3 regions of the Streptomyces sp. NPDC014870 genome follow, and region 3 is predicted to be linked to each of the others. Evidence: riboswitches for the same ligand, from Rfam matches in the RefSeq annotation. Region 3 holds a riboswitch; each other region holds the start of a gene.
What was found. A riboswitch is a leader RNA that binds a small molecule or an ion and turns the genes downstream of it on or off. The one in region 3 is predicted to bind cobalamin.
Positions count from the first base shown of each region.

Region 1 (4,765 bases), on a different contig from region 3:
GGCCGGGGCCGTGGTGCCGCTGAAGGCGGCCACGGTGAGCCCCAGCGCGGCTGTCGTACGGGCGAGGGTGCGGGTGCGGGTGCCCCGACGGGCGGTCATGCCTGACCGCCGTCTGTCTCGCGGCGGCGGCGCGCGGCATGGGTCGTGCCCCAGCCGGCGAGGACGAGGAGGACGGCGGCGAGGGCGAGTCCGGTGATCTGGGATCCGGTGGCGGCGAGACCGCCGCCGGAACCGGAGCCTCCGCCATCCTCGCCCGGGGTGATGATCACGGGTGTGGAGGCGCCGGGCCCGGTGATGCTCGGGACGGGTTCCGGGGTGGTGCCGCTCATGTCACGGGTCAGTACGCCGAAGGAGATACCGGTGGCGCCGCCGACCGCCTGGGCGGACGCGCGGACGTCCGATCCCGCCTGCCCGCCCTTGCTGACGTTGAAGCCGCCGTCCTTGTTCTGCTGCGAGGCCAGGAACTTCCGGGCCTTGCCGATCTCGGTCGCGTACTTGTCGGCATCGAGTGACAGGCCCTGGACGGCGAGCGCCGCCGAGTTCACGGAGTTGCCGGAGGCGCCGGTGAAGCCGCCGTCGGGGAGCTGCTGATCGGCGAGCCAGACGAGAGCACGGTCCACGGCCGCCTGCGTGTCGGCGTCGGGCAGCAGGTCCAGGGCCATGGCCGCCATCGCGGTCGAGTCGACCTCGATGGCGCTGGCCTCACCGATGAGGCTGGGCCAGGCACCGGTCGACGGGTCGCGGAGACCCTTGAGGTACGTGATCGGGTCGGCCGCGGCGGCCGTCTCGCCCGCCCTGACCTGGGCGATGACGCCGAGGGACTGGGAGAAGACCGAGGTGGCGTACGTGTAGTTGCCCTTGCCCGCGCACTTGCGGGGCTCGGCCGGCGTCGCGGCCTGGCAGGTGCCCTTGGCGAGCGCTGCGATCAGGTCCTTCCCGCCGAAGTCGCGGGGGTCGCGGCCCACGGACTCGGCGAGCACGGCGGTCTTGCCGATGAATCCGCCGCCCGCGTACTTCGTGTCTATCTTCGTCCAGTGGTGGACGCCACGGCCCGAGGCGTCCTTGCCGCCCTTGTCGAGGAAGTCGACGATGTTGCGCAGGGTGGCGTTGTCGTGGCCGGTGGCGGCGAGCGCGTAGGCGCCGTCGATGGTCAGGCCGTAGTCGGCGAAGCGGGGGCTGCCCTCGTAGTACCGGCCCTGGATCAGCCGCTTGTGGTCGGCGAGGTAGGCCGAGCCCTTCTTGAGGTCCGGTCCCTCACCGGCCGGGGGAGCGGTGGGCCCCGTCGTAGGCGGCGTGGTGGGCGGGGTGGTCGGAGGAGTCGTCGGGGGCGTCGTCGGCGGGACGGGCTCCTTCGTCGTGAGCGTCACCAGATCGCTCTTCGCCCCGGCGATGACGGCCGCGGTGGTGGCATAGAGCAGTGGGTCCGTGGTGCCCTCCTCGAAGGCGAAGGAACCACCGGGGAGCTGCTGGCGGGAGAGCCAGGAGACCGCGGCGTTCGCGTGGGCACGGTCACCCAGGGCACGCAGTGTCTGGGCCACCCAGCCGGTGGCGTACGCGCTGCCGGGGACGCTGTACGAGGCGGCCGGCCAGGCCCCTGTCTTGAACTGGGCCTTCTTGAGGGAGGAGCGGGCCTTGGTGACCACCGGGGTGTGGCCGCCGGCGCGCTGGAGGGCGAGCGTGACGAGCGCGGTGGTCGGTGCCTCGCTCTCGCACACCTGGCCGTCGAGGATCAGGAAGCTGGGGAACCCGCCGTCGTCGCACTGCAGTTGGGTCAGGCGCGCCACCGACTCGGCAGGCGGCGTCACTCCGCCGTTGAGCAGGGCGATGACGGCGAGGGTCTGCCCCTCGGTCTGTCCGGTGGTCCGGAAGTCGCCCTTGGTCGCGCAGCCGGGGACGGGCTGCGGCGCGTCCGAGCCGCTGAGGCAGACGTTCGCCATGAGGTCGCCGAGGAGGTCGTGGCCGCCGAAGGCGCGGGGGTCCTTGCCGGTGGCCTCGGCGACGAGCGCGAGGCGGGCGGCGGCGGTGGCGTCGGGCGCCTCGTCCTTCCCGGCGGGGTAGGCGTAGGCGTCGGTGTGTTCAGGCCTGGCGAGGAAGTCGGCGATTCGCCGGGCTGTGGGGTTCTCGTTGTCGAGTGAGGCCAGTGCGTAGGCGACCTCGGTGGTGGCGAGGTAGTTCGGCGTGGTGTCGCCGTCGTTGACGACGCGCTGCCCGTTGGTCAGCCGGTCGGTGAGCCAGCGGGTCGCGGCGGGCAGATCGACCGTGCCCGGGGGCACGTTGGGCGCCGGCGGATCGCTGGGGTTCGGCGGGTCGCCGCCCTCGGCCCGGACGTCGTCGGGGGTGAACGAGGGCCTGCCCTTGGTGCCGCCGATGTCCGTGCCGCCGAAGACCCAGGCGTCCACGTCACCGGGCTTGAGGGTGCGGGACATGGCGCCCAGCGGGCTGTACGTCCACTTCCGCTGGCCGGGTGAGGCGATCCAGTACGACCAGTAGGCGGTGGCCTGCGGGGTGAGGACGCAGTCCTCCTGGGCCGGAGTGGGGTACTGCTTACCGCTGTTGAACGAGCCGTTGCCTATGCGGCAGATGAACGCGGGACCGTCGTGCTCCGTTCCGGCCGTGCTGAACCCGCCGGAGCGCAGGAGTTCGTAGCCGGTCGTGGGAGTGGTGTCGCAGCCGCGCACCACAGGGCCGCCCCAGTGGCCGAAGTCGACGGCGACGATGGCGCCCTTCGTGCGGGTGCACTTCCCGATCGGGTCGGCGCTCGCCGGGGCCGCCGCCGTGAGGTGGGTCAGGCCCGCACCGAGCGTCAGAAAGGAGGCGGTCAGGACGGACAGAAGCCGCCGTCTCGCCCTCCACCACCGTCTCGCCTGCTGTTCGGTCCCCACCGCGGCCCCTCGTCTCTGCCGGGCGGCTGCGTGCGTGGCGATGCGCCCCGCACAGTGGAGATGCCATGGCGAGGCGGTGACGACCACGCCGTAGTCCGCGACGGCGTTCTTCGTACTGAGTCCCAGCCCCAGGCATTCCGACTCACCCGGGACGATCCGGGTCTACGGTTGCGGGTCAGCGCCGGAATTCGACCGGCTTCCCCTGGTGCTGATTGCTTGTCAGCCGGAGTGCAACACGGATCCGTTGAGACCGTCAAGATGGTGTCCGTCTCACGGGGATCCCCGGCACCGGCCCTCGCCCGCTCCCTGCGGCACCGCTGGCGGTACCTTGATCGTTCAGGTAGCGTCCTGGGCTGCCACATGGGGGAATCCGGTGCGAATCCGGAGCTGACGCGCAGCGGTATGAGACGGCGGGGGCCGTCTTTCGAGCCCGAATGCCCAGACGGCGATGCAGTACACGAAGCCGTACCACGCGTTCCGGACGGCGGCTCCCCGGCGATGCCCGGCCGTGCTCCGACACGGTGACGCGAGGTGTGCACTGGAGCGGCCGGCGTCCGCCGACTTCCAGGAGCAGGTCATGTCTCGTTCCCGTACCTCCCGTCGCCTCTCACTCGTGGTGCCGGCGGCGCTCGGCGCCCTCGCCCTCGGCACGCTTCCCGCTCTCGCGACCTCGACCCCCGCGCAGATAGCCACGTCCAAGACCAACGGCGTCGCGTACCTCAAGTCCCTTCAGGCGGCTGACGGTTCGTACGCCGGCTCGGGTCTGTCCAACGAGTGGGCGTTCAGCGCCTTCGCCGCGGCCGGCACGGCCGTCGTCGACGTGGCCCCGGGCGGAGACACCACCAAGAACGCCAGAACCGTCTACCGGAATCTGCTGTCGACGGCCGCCTGGCCCTCGGCGACCCCGGTCGTCACGGACTACGAGCGCGGAACGCTCAACGCGTACGCCGCGGGCATCGACCCGGCCCGTGTCTCGGCCTCACGCAACCTCATCGCGAACATCTACTCCTACTGGCAGACCGCGGAGCCGGGCTACTTCGGCCCGTCCGCGAACTTCAACGGCACGGTCTTCGCGGCCCTTTCGCTGGGCGGCGCGAAGACCCAAGGCGGCACCGCCCGCGTCCCGCAGGCACTCACCGACGCGATCGTCACCCGCCTCCGTGCCAACCAGCACAACGACGGCGGCTGGACCTACCAGAAGGTCGAGGGCAACCCCACGGGTCTCGCCTCGGCGAGCGACATCGACATGACCGGTGCCGGGATGGCCGCCCTGTGCGTCTCCGGCGTCCCCAACACCGACACCGACGTCGTCCAGGCCAAGAACTTCCTCAAGGGCAAGCTGGTCGCCTCCTCCGGCGCCTTCAACTCCCTCTACGGGGTCAACACCAGCTCCAACGGCTGGGGCATCGCGGGCCTCAACGCCTGTGGTTTCAACCCGCAGTCGGCCGACTTCACCACGATCAGCGGCAAGACGCCGGTCGACTTCCTCATCGCCAACCAGTACAACCCGGCGGGCGGATTCAAGTACAAGCCAGCCGACACCGTTCCCTCGGCCTATTCCTCCATCGACGCGCTGCGCGCGGTCGCCGGCGGCGGCTTCACCACGGCCCCGCCGGTCCCGGTCACCCCCGGGGCCACCCAGTGGGTCGCCCAGCCCACCTTCACGGCGGGCACCGCCACCAAGCTGGCCCTGACCGTCGACGACGGCGCCGGCAACCTCAAGGTGTGCTCGGTGTCCTTCACGCCCACGGGGACGACCACGACGCTCGGCGATGTTCTCGCCGCCGCGACGAGCGCCGCGAGCCCGACCGGCTGCGTCACCTCCGTGACCCCGGCGTCGGGAACCGGCGCGATCACCGAGGTCAACGGCAAGGCCAACAGCG
Region 1 covers NZ_JBIBWQ010000015.1:64,100-68,864, reverse strand. Annotated here, with positions in the region: gene ACF09C_RS35100 (hypothetical protein) at 1-99, opposite strand, end outside; gene ACF09C_RS35095 (prenyltransferase/squalene oxidase repeat-containing protein) at 96-2,882, opposite strand; cobalamin riboswitch at 2,992-3,130, opposite strand; cobalamin riboswitch at 3,199-3,344, shown strand; gene ACF09C_RS35090 (hypothetical protein) at 3,460-4,765, shown strand, end outside.
Region 1: it holds a riboswitch for cobalamin, as region 3 does, so the genes downstream of both, ACF09C_RS35095 (prenyltransferase/squalene oxidase repeat-containing protein) here and cobN (cobaltochelatase subunit CobN) in region 3, are expected to answer to the same signal.

Region 2 (4,765 bases), 190 kb from region 3:
ACGCCCCGGCGAGCATCGACGCCGGGATCAGCGCCCGGTGGTCCGAGGTCCCCAGCGCCACCCGCGTCAGATGTGGAACGGCCAGGCCCAGGAAGGCGACCGGGCCGCAGAACGCGGTGGCCGCGCCCGCCAGCAGCGAGGTGGCGAACAGGGCGAGATCGCGGCTGCGCCGCACGTTCAGGCCCATGGTGCGGGCGTAGTCCTCGCCGAGCAGCAGGGCGTTGAGTCGTTTGGCCGTCAGCAACGCGACCAGCAGGCCCGCACCGACGACGGGCAGCATGACCTGAAGGTCCGGCCAGGTCGTGCCACCGAAGCTGCCCAGACTCCACACGACGAACTGCTGGGCTCGCTCGGGCCGGGCGTAGACGAGCATCACGCCGACCACCGCGGTGACCGCCGAGCCGATCATGACGCCGATGACGAGCAGGGTGACGGCCGACCGCACCCATCGCGAGAGCAGCAGCACGAGGGCCAGGACGGCGGCGGCGCCGAGCGAGCCGGCGATGACGACGCCCACCCGCCCGAGGCCGGCCAGGTCTCCGGTGAAGCTGCCGGCGACCCCGCCGGTGCCGACCACCACGGCGGCGACACCCATGCTGGCCCCCGAGCTCACCCCGAGGGAGAACGGGTCGGCCAGCGCGTTGCGGAACAGGGTCTGCATCTGTACGCCGGCCACCGCGAGAGCGGCGCCGACGGCAGTGGCGGTCAGCGCGCGCGGCAGCCGGACCTGTTCGACGATCACGTTCCACCGCGGGTCCTCGGCAGTGCCACCGAACAGGACCCGTACCACCTCGGCAACCGGCACCGGATGGGAGCCGGTGGCGATGGTGAGGACGAACAGCACGGCGGTCCCGGCCGCGAGGGCGAGGACGACGACGAGGCGCCGCCGCACCGGCCGCGGGGTGCCCGCGGCCGGTGCCGACACGGCTGTCTGATGCATCGTCACGCCTTGGGCACCGGCCGGTAGAAGGTGAAGGTGTGCCCCTTCGCCTGGTCCGGGTGCATCAGCGCGAACAGGTCGGCGAGGACCAGGTCCGGGCGCAGCACACCGCGCTCGAAGTAGTCGTTGCCGCCGCCGGGACCGAGCGCCTTCTGGTTCGTCCACACGGCGCCGCCGGACACGGCCTTCAGCTGCCCGTACCGGCTGTCGGCCTTCACCGCGTCGGCGGTGGACTTCCACTGCTGGTCGGCGATCCAGACCGGGGCCTGGCCGCCCTTGGCGTACACGGCTTCGAAGTTCAGCTGGAGGCCGCCGGTGCCCGCCTCGCCGGCCCACGGGTAGGTACCGCCCGCGTCCTTGATCAGCCGGGCGGCGTAGCTGCCGCCCGCAGGCATGGACCATGTGCCCTGATACATCGTGCCGGGCAGCACCTCGACGGGCTTGCCCGCCTTGACTGCCTGCGCGCCCTTCGCGGCGACCTTCCGGTAGTCGCCCTCGATGGTGTCGAACACCTCGCCGGCGCGCTTCTCCGCCCCCGTGAGTGCGGCCATCGCCTTGACCCACTCGGCGCGGCCGAGCGGACTGGCCTCCAGCCACTCGGCGTTGGCGACCACGGCGATGCCCGCCTGACGCAGCTTCGGGTACTGCGGGTCGTCGGTGCCCTGGGTCATCAGCACATCGGGCTTGGCGCCGATGACCGTCTCGGCGTTGAGGGTGCGGTCCTTGGCGTACTCGGTGACCTTGCCCGCCTTCACCCGCTCGAGCACCTCGGCGGAGGAGATGGCGGTGGCGCTCGCGACACCGGTCAGGACGTCCAGGGTGCCGGTCTCGGTCAGCAGCGGCAAGTGGGTGGTGGAGGCGGAGTACAGGCTCTTGACGGGGACGGTGACCTGCTGCGCGGAGGCCAGGTCACCGGTCAGCTTCGGCTTGGGGGCACCGCACTTGACCAGTACGTACGACTCCGGCTTGCCCTTGGGGAAGGGCTCCTTGACGGTGAGGACCTGATAGCTCTTCTCGTACCGGAGCGTGAAGTTCTCGGCGTGCTTCATCGTCGACTTGACCGGGAAGTAGTCCTTGGCCGGGTCGAAGTCCTTGATGCACCCTTCACCCTCGGCCCGGGTCTTGGGGTCGGCTGTGGTGCCGACGTCGCCGCCGCACGCGGTGAGCGTGAGGGCGACGGCGAGGAAGGCCGCCGCGGCGGCCCGACGCCGGTCGGGCATGACGGATCGTACGGACAAGGTGACTCCTGGTGGCGTGCGTGGGCAGCGCGTACCGGCATACCGGTGCGCGGATGAGGCGTACGAAAAGGAACTCGCTGAAGGAGGAGGTCGTCAGAACCTGGGGGAACGGACCCCTACGTCAAGCCGGACAGGTCGGCTCCGACGGGCCAAGGGCAGCGTGAAGCCGACCCCACACGTACACAGGCACACGAGTGCCACCGCCTCTCCTGGGGAAATCCGCCCCGTACATCGAGGTGCGACGGCGTGAGTCTCCTGACTCGGGATCACAGCTTCTCCGGCCTTCCCACCCCCGGATGGGGCGGTGGCCATGGGCGGAGTCGCTCCCCCTACACAGTGGCGGTACCGTGCCGGAATCTCACCGGCTTCCTCGTTCCGCCGTCGCTTGACGGACGGAAGCATCGCAGAACCGGCCACAGCCCCGCCAGACCCACATCTGTGCGACGAGCCACAGCAAGCGGCCACCGAATGGCCTTGATGGACGCGTGCGCGGCACGGCAGCCCCACGCGACCTGGACAACGAAGAAGTCCCGAGACCGTGACCTGGGTTTCGTTCACGAGCGGATGACGGGAATTGAACCCGCGCTACAAGCTTGGGAATCACCCGGTACTGGGGCGTGCGCATGGCTGTTGACCTGCGCGCGACAGGCAGGCCGGGCCGGACGGTGCCGTGGCTGCGACCACCGTCCGGCCGGGGGCTTTCACGCCGCTGGCTCGTGCTCGCAGGCGTCTCCGACGCCGTGCGCGCCGGCGCCGGCGTGAGCCAACTGCGCGAACTCGGCGTCTCCCGCCTGCGTCTGCTGACCCGCGACGCCCCGAGGCCGCACAGGTGGTGACCGACGCGCTCGGCGTCACCGAGGTCCATACCCATGCCCTGTCCGCCTTGTACATGTCACGGGTGTTGATCGAAGTGACCGGCCAACGGGCCGTGGGAACCCCGCAGGGCTCGTGCCGCTCTGCGGGACCCGCGGCCTCGTCGCGTCTGGGGACTGGATCACCGATCGGCCCGTGCGCGTCCCGGCAGGGTGCCGTCCGTAAAGACCGACTCGCGGTAGGAGTCGCGTACGGCGGTGAGCGGTTCGCGGTCGCGGGTGAAGTAGAGCTTGTTGGTGAGGAGGATTGCCCATCGCTGCTGCCTCGGGCTGATCCACATGCCGGTGCCGGTGAAGCCGTAGTGGACCCAGACGTCGTCGCGCAGCCCGGTGCCGGGGGCTGGGTGCCAGAAGAGGCCGCGTGCCGGGGTGAGTTCTCCGGTGTGGATGCGCAGGGAGTCGCAGATCCAGGTCCGGCCGAAGGCGGCCTGCGTCGGGGCCAGCATGTGCTGGAGGAAGCGGGTGAGGTCGTCGAGGGTGGAGAAAGTGCCGGCGATGCCGCAGGTGCCGCCGAGGAGGCGGGCGGAGAAGTCGTGGGCGGTGCCCTGGAGGTGGGTGCCGGTTTCCTCGTCCCGTTCGGTGGGGGCGCAGCGGGGGACTACGGCCGCGGGGAGGGGGCCGAAGCGGGTCTCGGTCATGCCGAGCGGCTCCCAGACGCGGCTGGCCGCCAGGAGGTCGAGGGGCTGACCGGCGAGGTACTCGGCGAGGTAGCCGAGGATGAGGGCGGCCCGGTCGGTGTACTCGACGGCCTGGCTGGGCGCACGGTGGAGAGCCTCGTGGAGGACGCCGTCGCGGATGTCCTGGGGGTCGGTGCCGTAGAGGTTTCTGAGGTTGGCGCGCAGGGGGAGACCGGCGGTGTGGGTCAGGAGCTCGTGGGTGGTGACCTGGGCGAGCGGGTGGCCAGCGACCTCGGGCCAGAAGGCGCCGAGTGGGGTGTGGAGCTGGAGCTTGCCTTCTTCGACGAGGGTGCCGATGACGGCCCACACGGCGACGATCTTGGTGAGGCTGGCGATGTCGAAGACGGTGTCGAGCCGCATCGGCTCGTCGGGACGGGTCGGGTCGAGGAGACCGACCGCGCCGCTCGCCGTCGTGCCCCCGGCGTCGCCGACGGCCCAGACGGCTCCCGGGTAGACCCGGTCGCGGACGCCGGCCTGGAGGAGCTGCTCAATGCGTGCGGTGTCGAGCGTCATGGTGTTCCGATCGTAGTGAGACGGCCGGGTCTGGTGGGGATGCGCCACGGGTGATCAGGCGAGGCGCCTGCCGAGCTCGGCGAGGGCTTCGGCGGTGGCACTCAGGGGGAAGCGGGCCGCGTTGGTGACGCCGGCCGCACGGAGCGCCGGCAGGAGGCCAGGGGTGGTGCGGAGGCGGTCGAGTTCGCGGGCGACGGCGTGCGGGTCGGCGAAGTCGGTCGCGAGGGCGGTGCCGCCCAGTGCCTCGGTGAGTCCGGGAACCGGCTGGTAGAGGACGGGGAGGCCGCATGCCTGGGCTTCGAGGGCCACGAGGCCCATGGCCTCCAGTGTCGTGGAGGGCATGACCAGGACGTCGTGGTCGGCGAAGGTCTTCCAGAGCTGTGGGCGGCGTAGCCAGCCGAGGTAGTGGACGTGTACTCCGTGCTGGTGGAGGCGGGGGCGGAGGGCGTGGAACTCGGCTCGGGGTGCGGCGATGGACAGCTCGGCGGACTGAGTGAGCGGGACGGCTGAGAGCAGGGTGTCGAA
Region 2 covers NZ_JBIBWQ010000003.1:594,813-599,577, forward strand. Annotated here, with positions in the region: gene ACF09C_RS11430 (FecCD family ABC transporter permease) at 1-940, opposite strand, end outside; gene ACF09C_RS11435 (ABC transporter substrate-binding protein) at 943-2,178, opposite strand; cobalamin riboswitch at 2,406-2,591, opposite strand; gene ACF09C_RS11440 (hypothetical protein) at 2,802-3,014, shown strand; gene ACF09C_RS11445 (serine hydrolase domain-containing protein) at 3,173-4,240, opposite strand; gene ACF09C_RS11450 (glycosyltransferase family 4 protein) at 4,295-4,765, opposite strand, start outside.
Region 2: it holds a riboswitch for cobalamin, as region 3 does, so the genes downstream of both, ACF09C_RS11435 (ABC transporter substrate-binding protein) here and cobN (cobaltochelatase subunit CobN) in region 3, are expected to answer to the same signal.

Region 3 (4,765 bases):
TGCTCCAGGCGCGCGATGTCGCCGTACGAGTCGGCGCGGGCCATCGGCGGCACCAGGTGGTCGACGAGCGTGGCGTGCACGCGCCGCTTGGCCTGCGTGCCCTCACCCGGGTCGTTGACGAGGAACGGGTAGACCAGCGGGATGTCACCGAGCGCCGCGTCCGGGCCGCACGCGGCCGACAGGCCCGCGTTCTTGCCGGGCAGCCACTCCAGGTTGCCGTGCTTGCCGAGGTGGACCATCGCGTCCGCCCCGAAGCCGCCGTCCTCGGCGCGCGCCGCGATCCAGCGGTAGGCGGCCAGGTAGTGGTGGGACGGCGGGAGATCGGGGTCGTGGTAGATCGCGATCGGGTTCTCGCCGAAGCCGCGCGGCGGCTGGATGAGGATCAGCAGGTTCCCGCGGCGCAGCGCGGCGAGGACGATGTCGCCCTCCGGGTTGCGGGAGCGGTCGAGGAACATCTCGCCGGGCGCGGGGCCCCAGTGCTCCTCCACGGCCTCCCGCAGCTCGGCGGGGAGCTGCGCGTACCAGCGCTTGTAGTCGGCGGCCGGGATGCGGACCGGGTTCTTGGCCAGCTGCTCCTCGGTCAGCCAGTCCTGGTCGTGGCCGCCGGCCTCGATCAGGGCGTAGATCAGCTCGTCGCCGTCGCCGGAGACGAGCCCCGGGATGTCGGCCTCGGCCCCGAAGTCGTACCCCTCGGCGATCAGCCGCCGCAGCAGCGCGACGGCGGAGGCGGGGGTGTCCAGGCCGACCGCGTTGCCGATCCGGGAGTGCTTCGTCGGGTACGCGGAGAGGACGAGCGCGAGCTTCTTCTCCGCGTTCGGGATGTGCCGCAGGCGGGCGTGGCGGACCGCGATCCCGGCGACGCGGGAGGCCCGCTCGGCGTCGGCGACGTAGGCGGGGAGCCCGTCCTCGTCGATCTCCTTGAAGGAGAACGGCACGGTGATCAGGCGGCCGTCGAACTCGGGCACGGCGACCTGGCTGGCCGCGTCCAGCGGGGAGAGCCCCTCGTCGTTCTCCTCCCAGGCGGCCCGGGAGCCGGTGAGGCAGAGCGCCTGCAGGATCGGTACGTCGAGGGCGGCGAGCGCGCCCGCGTCCCAGGCGTCCTCGTCGCCGCCGGCCTGCGCCTCGGCGGGCTTCGTGCCACCGGCGGCGAGGACGGTCGTGACGATCGCGTCCGCGCGCTGCAGCGTCTCGATCAGCTCGGGCTCGGGGGCGCGCAGCGAGGCGACGTAGAGCGGCAGGGCGCGGGCGCCCGCGTCCTCGATCGCCGAGCAGAGGGCGTCGACGAAGGCGGTGTTCCCGCTCATGTGGTGGGCGCGGTAGTAGAGCACCGCGACGGTCGGGCCCTCGGTCGTCCGGGCCGTGCGCTCCAGCGGGCCCCAGGTGGGCGCGGCGGCCGGGGCCTCGAAGCCGTGGCCGGTCAGCAGCACGGTGTCGGCGAGGAACCGGGCCAGCTGCTCCAGGTTGGCCGGGCCGCCGTGCGCGAGGTAGGCGTGGGCCTCGGTGGCGACGCCGACGGGGACGGTGGAAGCCTCCATGAGCTGGGCGTCGGGGGCCTGTTCGCCGGAGAGCACGACGACCGGCTTCCCCGCCGCGCGCACGGCCGTCAGGCCGTCCTCCCAGGCCCGCAGGCCGCCGAGCAGGCGGACGACGACGAGGTCGGCCTCGTCGAGGAGTCCGGGCAGGTCGTCCGGGGCGAGCCGGGAGGGATTGGCGAACCGGTAGGCGACCGGACCGCCGGCCGCGCGGGCGCTGAGCAGGTCGGTGTCGGAGTGCGACAGCAACAGAATTCGCATGCGTGCGCAGGCCTTCCTCGGGGTTGTCCGCGCCCCGGGTGGTCGTGTGGGTTGGGGCCTCCCCTGCTCGAGCGAAGCCGAGAGCTTGGGGAAGGGAGTTCCTGACTCACCGGGACCCTTCCGGGGCCCGGCTCACAGTGGCGGGACCGCGCCGGATTCTCACCGGGCTTCCTCCCCGGGGTCCTGGGACCCCATGCCGATCTGCATAGTAGATCGTGCGTCCGCCGGGCCGGTCTGGCCCGTCGGCGTCGTGGGTATGCTCGCCGCCATGCCGCCCACCCCACCCACTCCACCCAACCCGGGCGAACCGCCCGTACGGGACCGTGGTGACGCCTGCCCCGGGGCGCTTCGACTGCACGCCGCCGACGACGGGCGGCTGGCCCGACTGCGACTGCCCGCAGGGTTGTTGACGGCACGTCAGGTACTTACCCTGGCCTCGGTGGCCGAGGAGCTCGGGGACGGGCGGGTCAGTGTCACGTCCCGGGGGAACCTGGAGCTGCGCGGGCTCGGCGAGGGCTGCGGGGCGGAGCTGGCGGGGCGGCTCTCGGGCGCCGGGCTGCTGCCCTCCGAGACCCATGAGCGGGTCCGGAACATCGTGGCCTCCCCGGCGGCCGGACTCGACGGACTCGGCCACGGAGACGTGCAGTTGTGGGCCCGCGAGCTGGACGCGCTGCTGTGCGCGCGGCCGTGGACGGCGGCCCTGTCCGGCCGGTTCCTCTTCGCCCTGGACGACGGGCGGGGCGATGTGGCGGGGCTCGGCGGAGATGTGACGTTGATCGCAGAAGGCCCGTCGGTACGGATGCGGGTGGGCGGCCGGGACGTCCGGGTCGGCGCCGCCGACGCGCCCCGTGCCGCGCTCGCCGCCGCAGGGGCCTTCCTGGACGCCGCCCGCGCCGCCGGGAACGGCGCCTGGCGCGTACGGGAGCTTCCGGAGGGCCACAAGCCGGACGTGGCCGGCGCGCTCGCGGGCGCCGGGATCGTGTCGGAGCCCGTAACCGCGGCGGAACCGCCGCACGCGGAGCCGCACGCCGGGCCGCCCGCCCCCGGGCCCCTCGGCGCGACCGCCCTGCACGTGCTCGCGCCCCTCGGGCGGCTGACCGCAGGCCAGCTGCGGGCGCTCGCCGCGAGCGGCGGCGAGGTGCGGCTCACACCCTGGCGCGGGGCCGTCGTCACCGGCCTCGCGGGCCCCGGCGCCGTCGCGACCCGGCTGCGCGAGCTCGACGCCCACGGTCTCGTCACCGACCCGCGCTCCCCCTGGGCCGGGGTCGGCGCCTGCACCGGGCGCCCCGGCTGCGCGAAGTCCCTCGCGGACGTGCGCGCCGACGCCACCCCGGGCAGCGGCCACCGTTCCGGCGGGCTGCCCGTGTACTTCTCCGGGTGCGAGCGGCGCTGCGGCCACCCGCACGGCGCCTGGGTCGACGTCCTCGCCACCGGCGACGGCACGTACCTGGTGAACGGCGTCCCCACCCCCCGTACCGCCCTGCCCGACGCCGTCGCGGCGGCCCGCGTCCCCACAGCAAACACGAGATGAGCGAGAGCAGCAGGATGTTCGACTACGAGAAGGACGGCACGGAGATCTACCGCCAGTCCTTTGCCACGATCCGCGCCGAGGCGGACCTCGCGGGTCTGCCCGCCGACGTCGCCCAGGTCGCCGTCCGCATGATCCACGCCTGCGGGATGACCGACCTGGTCGCCGACCTCGCGTACTCCCCGCAGGTCGTCTCCCGGGCCCGCGCCGCCCTGCGCGCGGGCGCGCCGATCCTCTGCGACGCGCAGATGGTCGCCAGCGGCGTCACCCGCAGGCGGCTGCCCGCCGACAACGAGGTCGTCTGCACGCTCTCCGACCCGTCCGTGCCCGCGCTCGCCGCCGAACTCGGCACCACCCGCAGCGCCGCCGCCCTCGAACTCTGGCGCGACCGCCTCGAAGGCTCCGTCGTCGCCATCGGCAACGCGCCCACCGCGCTCTTCCACCTCCTGGAGATGGTCGCCAAGGGCGCCGGGAAGCCCGCCGCCGTCCTCGGCATACCCGTCGGCTTCATCGGCGCCGCCGAGTCCAAGGACGCCCTCGCCGACCGGGCCCGGACCCTCGGACTCGACTACCTCGTCGTCCGCGGCCGGCGCGGCGGCAGCGCCATGACCGCCGCGGCGATCAACGCCCTCGCCCACGAAGCGGAGATCCAGGCATGAGCACGCCCCCCACGCCCACCACAGGCAAGCTGTACGGGGTCGGCCTCGGGCCCGGCGACCCGGAGCTGCTCACCCTCGCGGCGGTCAGGGCCATCGCCTCCGCCGACGTGATCGCGTACCACTCGGCCCGGCACGGCCGGTCCATCGCCCGCTCGATAGCGGCCGAGCACATCCGGGCCGACCAGATCGAGGAGCGGCTGATGTACCCGCTCACGGTCGAGACCACGGACCACCCCGGCGGCTACCGGGGCGCGCTCGACGACTTCTACGCGGAGGCCGCCGCCCGGCTCGCCGCGCACCTGGACGCCGGTCGCACGGTCGCCGTGCTCGCCGAGGGCGACCCGCTCTTCTACGGCTCGTACCAGCACATGCACAAGCGGCTCGCGGACCGCTACGACACCACGGTCATCCCCGGGGTGACCTCGGTCAGCGCCGCCGCCGCCCGGCTCGGGGAGCCGCTGTGCGAGGCCGAGGAGGTCCTGACGATCATCCCCGGCACGCTTCCCGAGGACGAGCTGACGGCCCGGCTCGCGGGCACCGACTCGGCGGTCGTGATGAAGCTCGGCCGGACGTTCCCGACCGTGCGGCGCGCCCTGGAGCGGGCGGGCCGGCTCGAGGACGCGCGGTACGTGGAGCGGGCGTTCATGGCGGGCGAGCGGACCGGGACCCTGGCGGACGTGGACCCGGAGACGGTCCCGTACTTCTCGGTGGCCGTGCTGCCCTCCCGGATCGACCAGGCCCCGCCGGTACGGGAGCGGGGCGAGGTCGTGGTCGTCGGCACGGGA
Region 3 covers NZ_JBIBWQ010000003.1:401,849-406,613, reverse strand. Annotated here, with positions in the region: gene cobN (cobaltochelatase subunit CobN) at 1-1,793, opposite strand, end outside; cobalamin riboswitch at 1,870-2,003, opposite strand; gene ACF09C_RS10425 (cobalamin biosynthesis protein CobG) at 2,050-3,324, shown strand; gene ACF09C_RS10420 (precorrin-8X methylmutase) at 3,339-3,980, shown strand; gene ACF09C_RS10415 (precorrin-2 C(20)-methyltransferase) at 3,977-4,765, shown strand, end outside.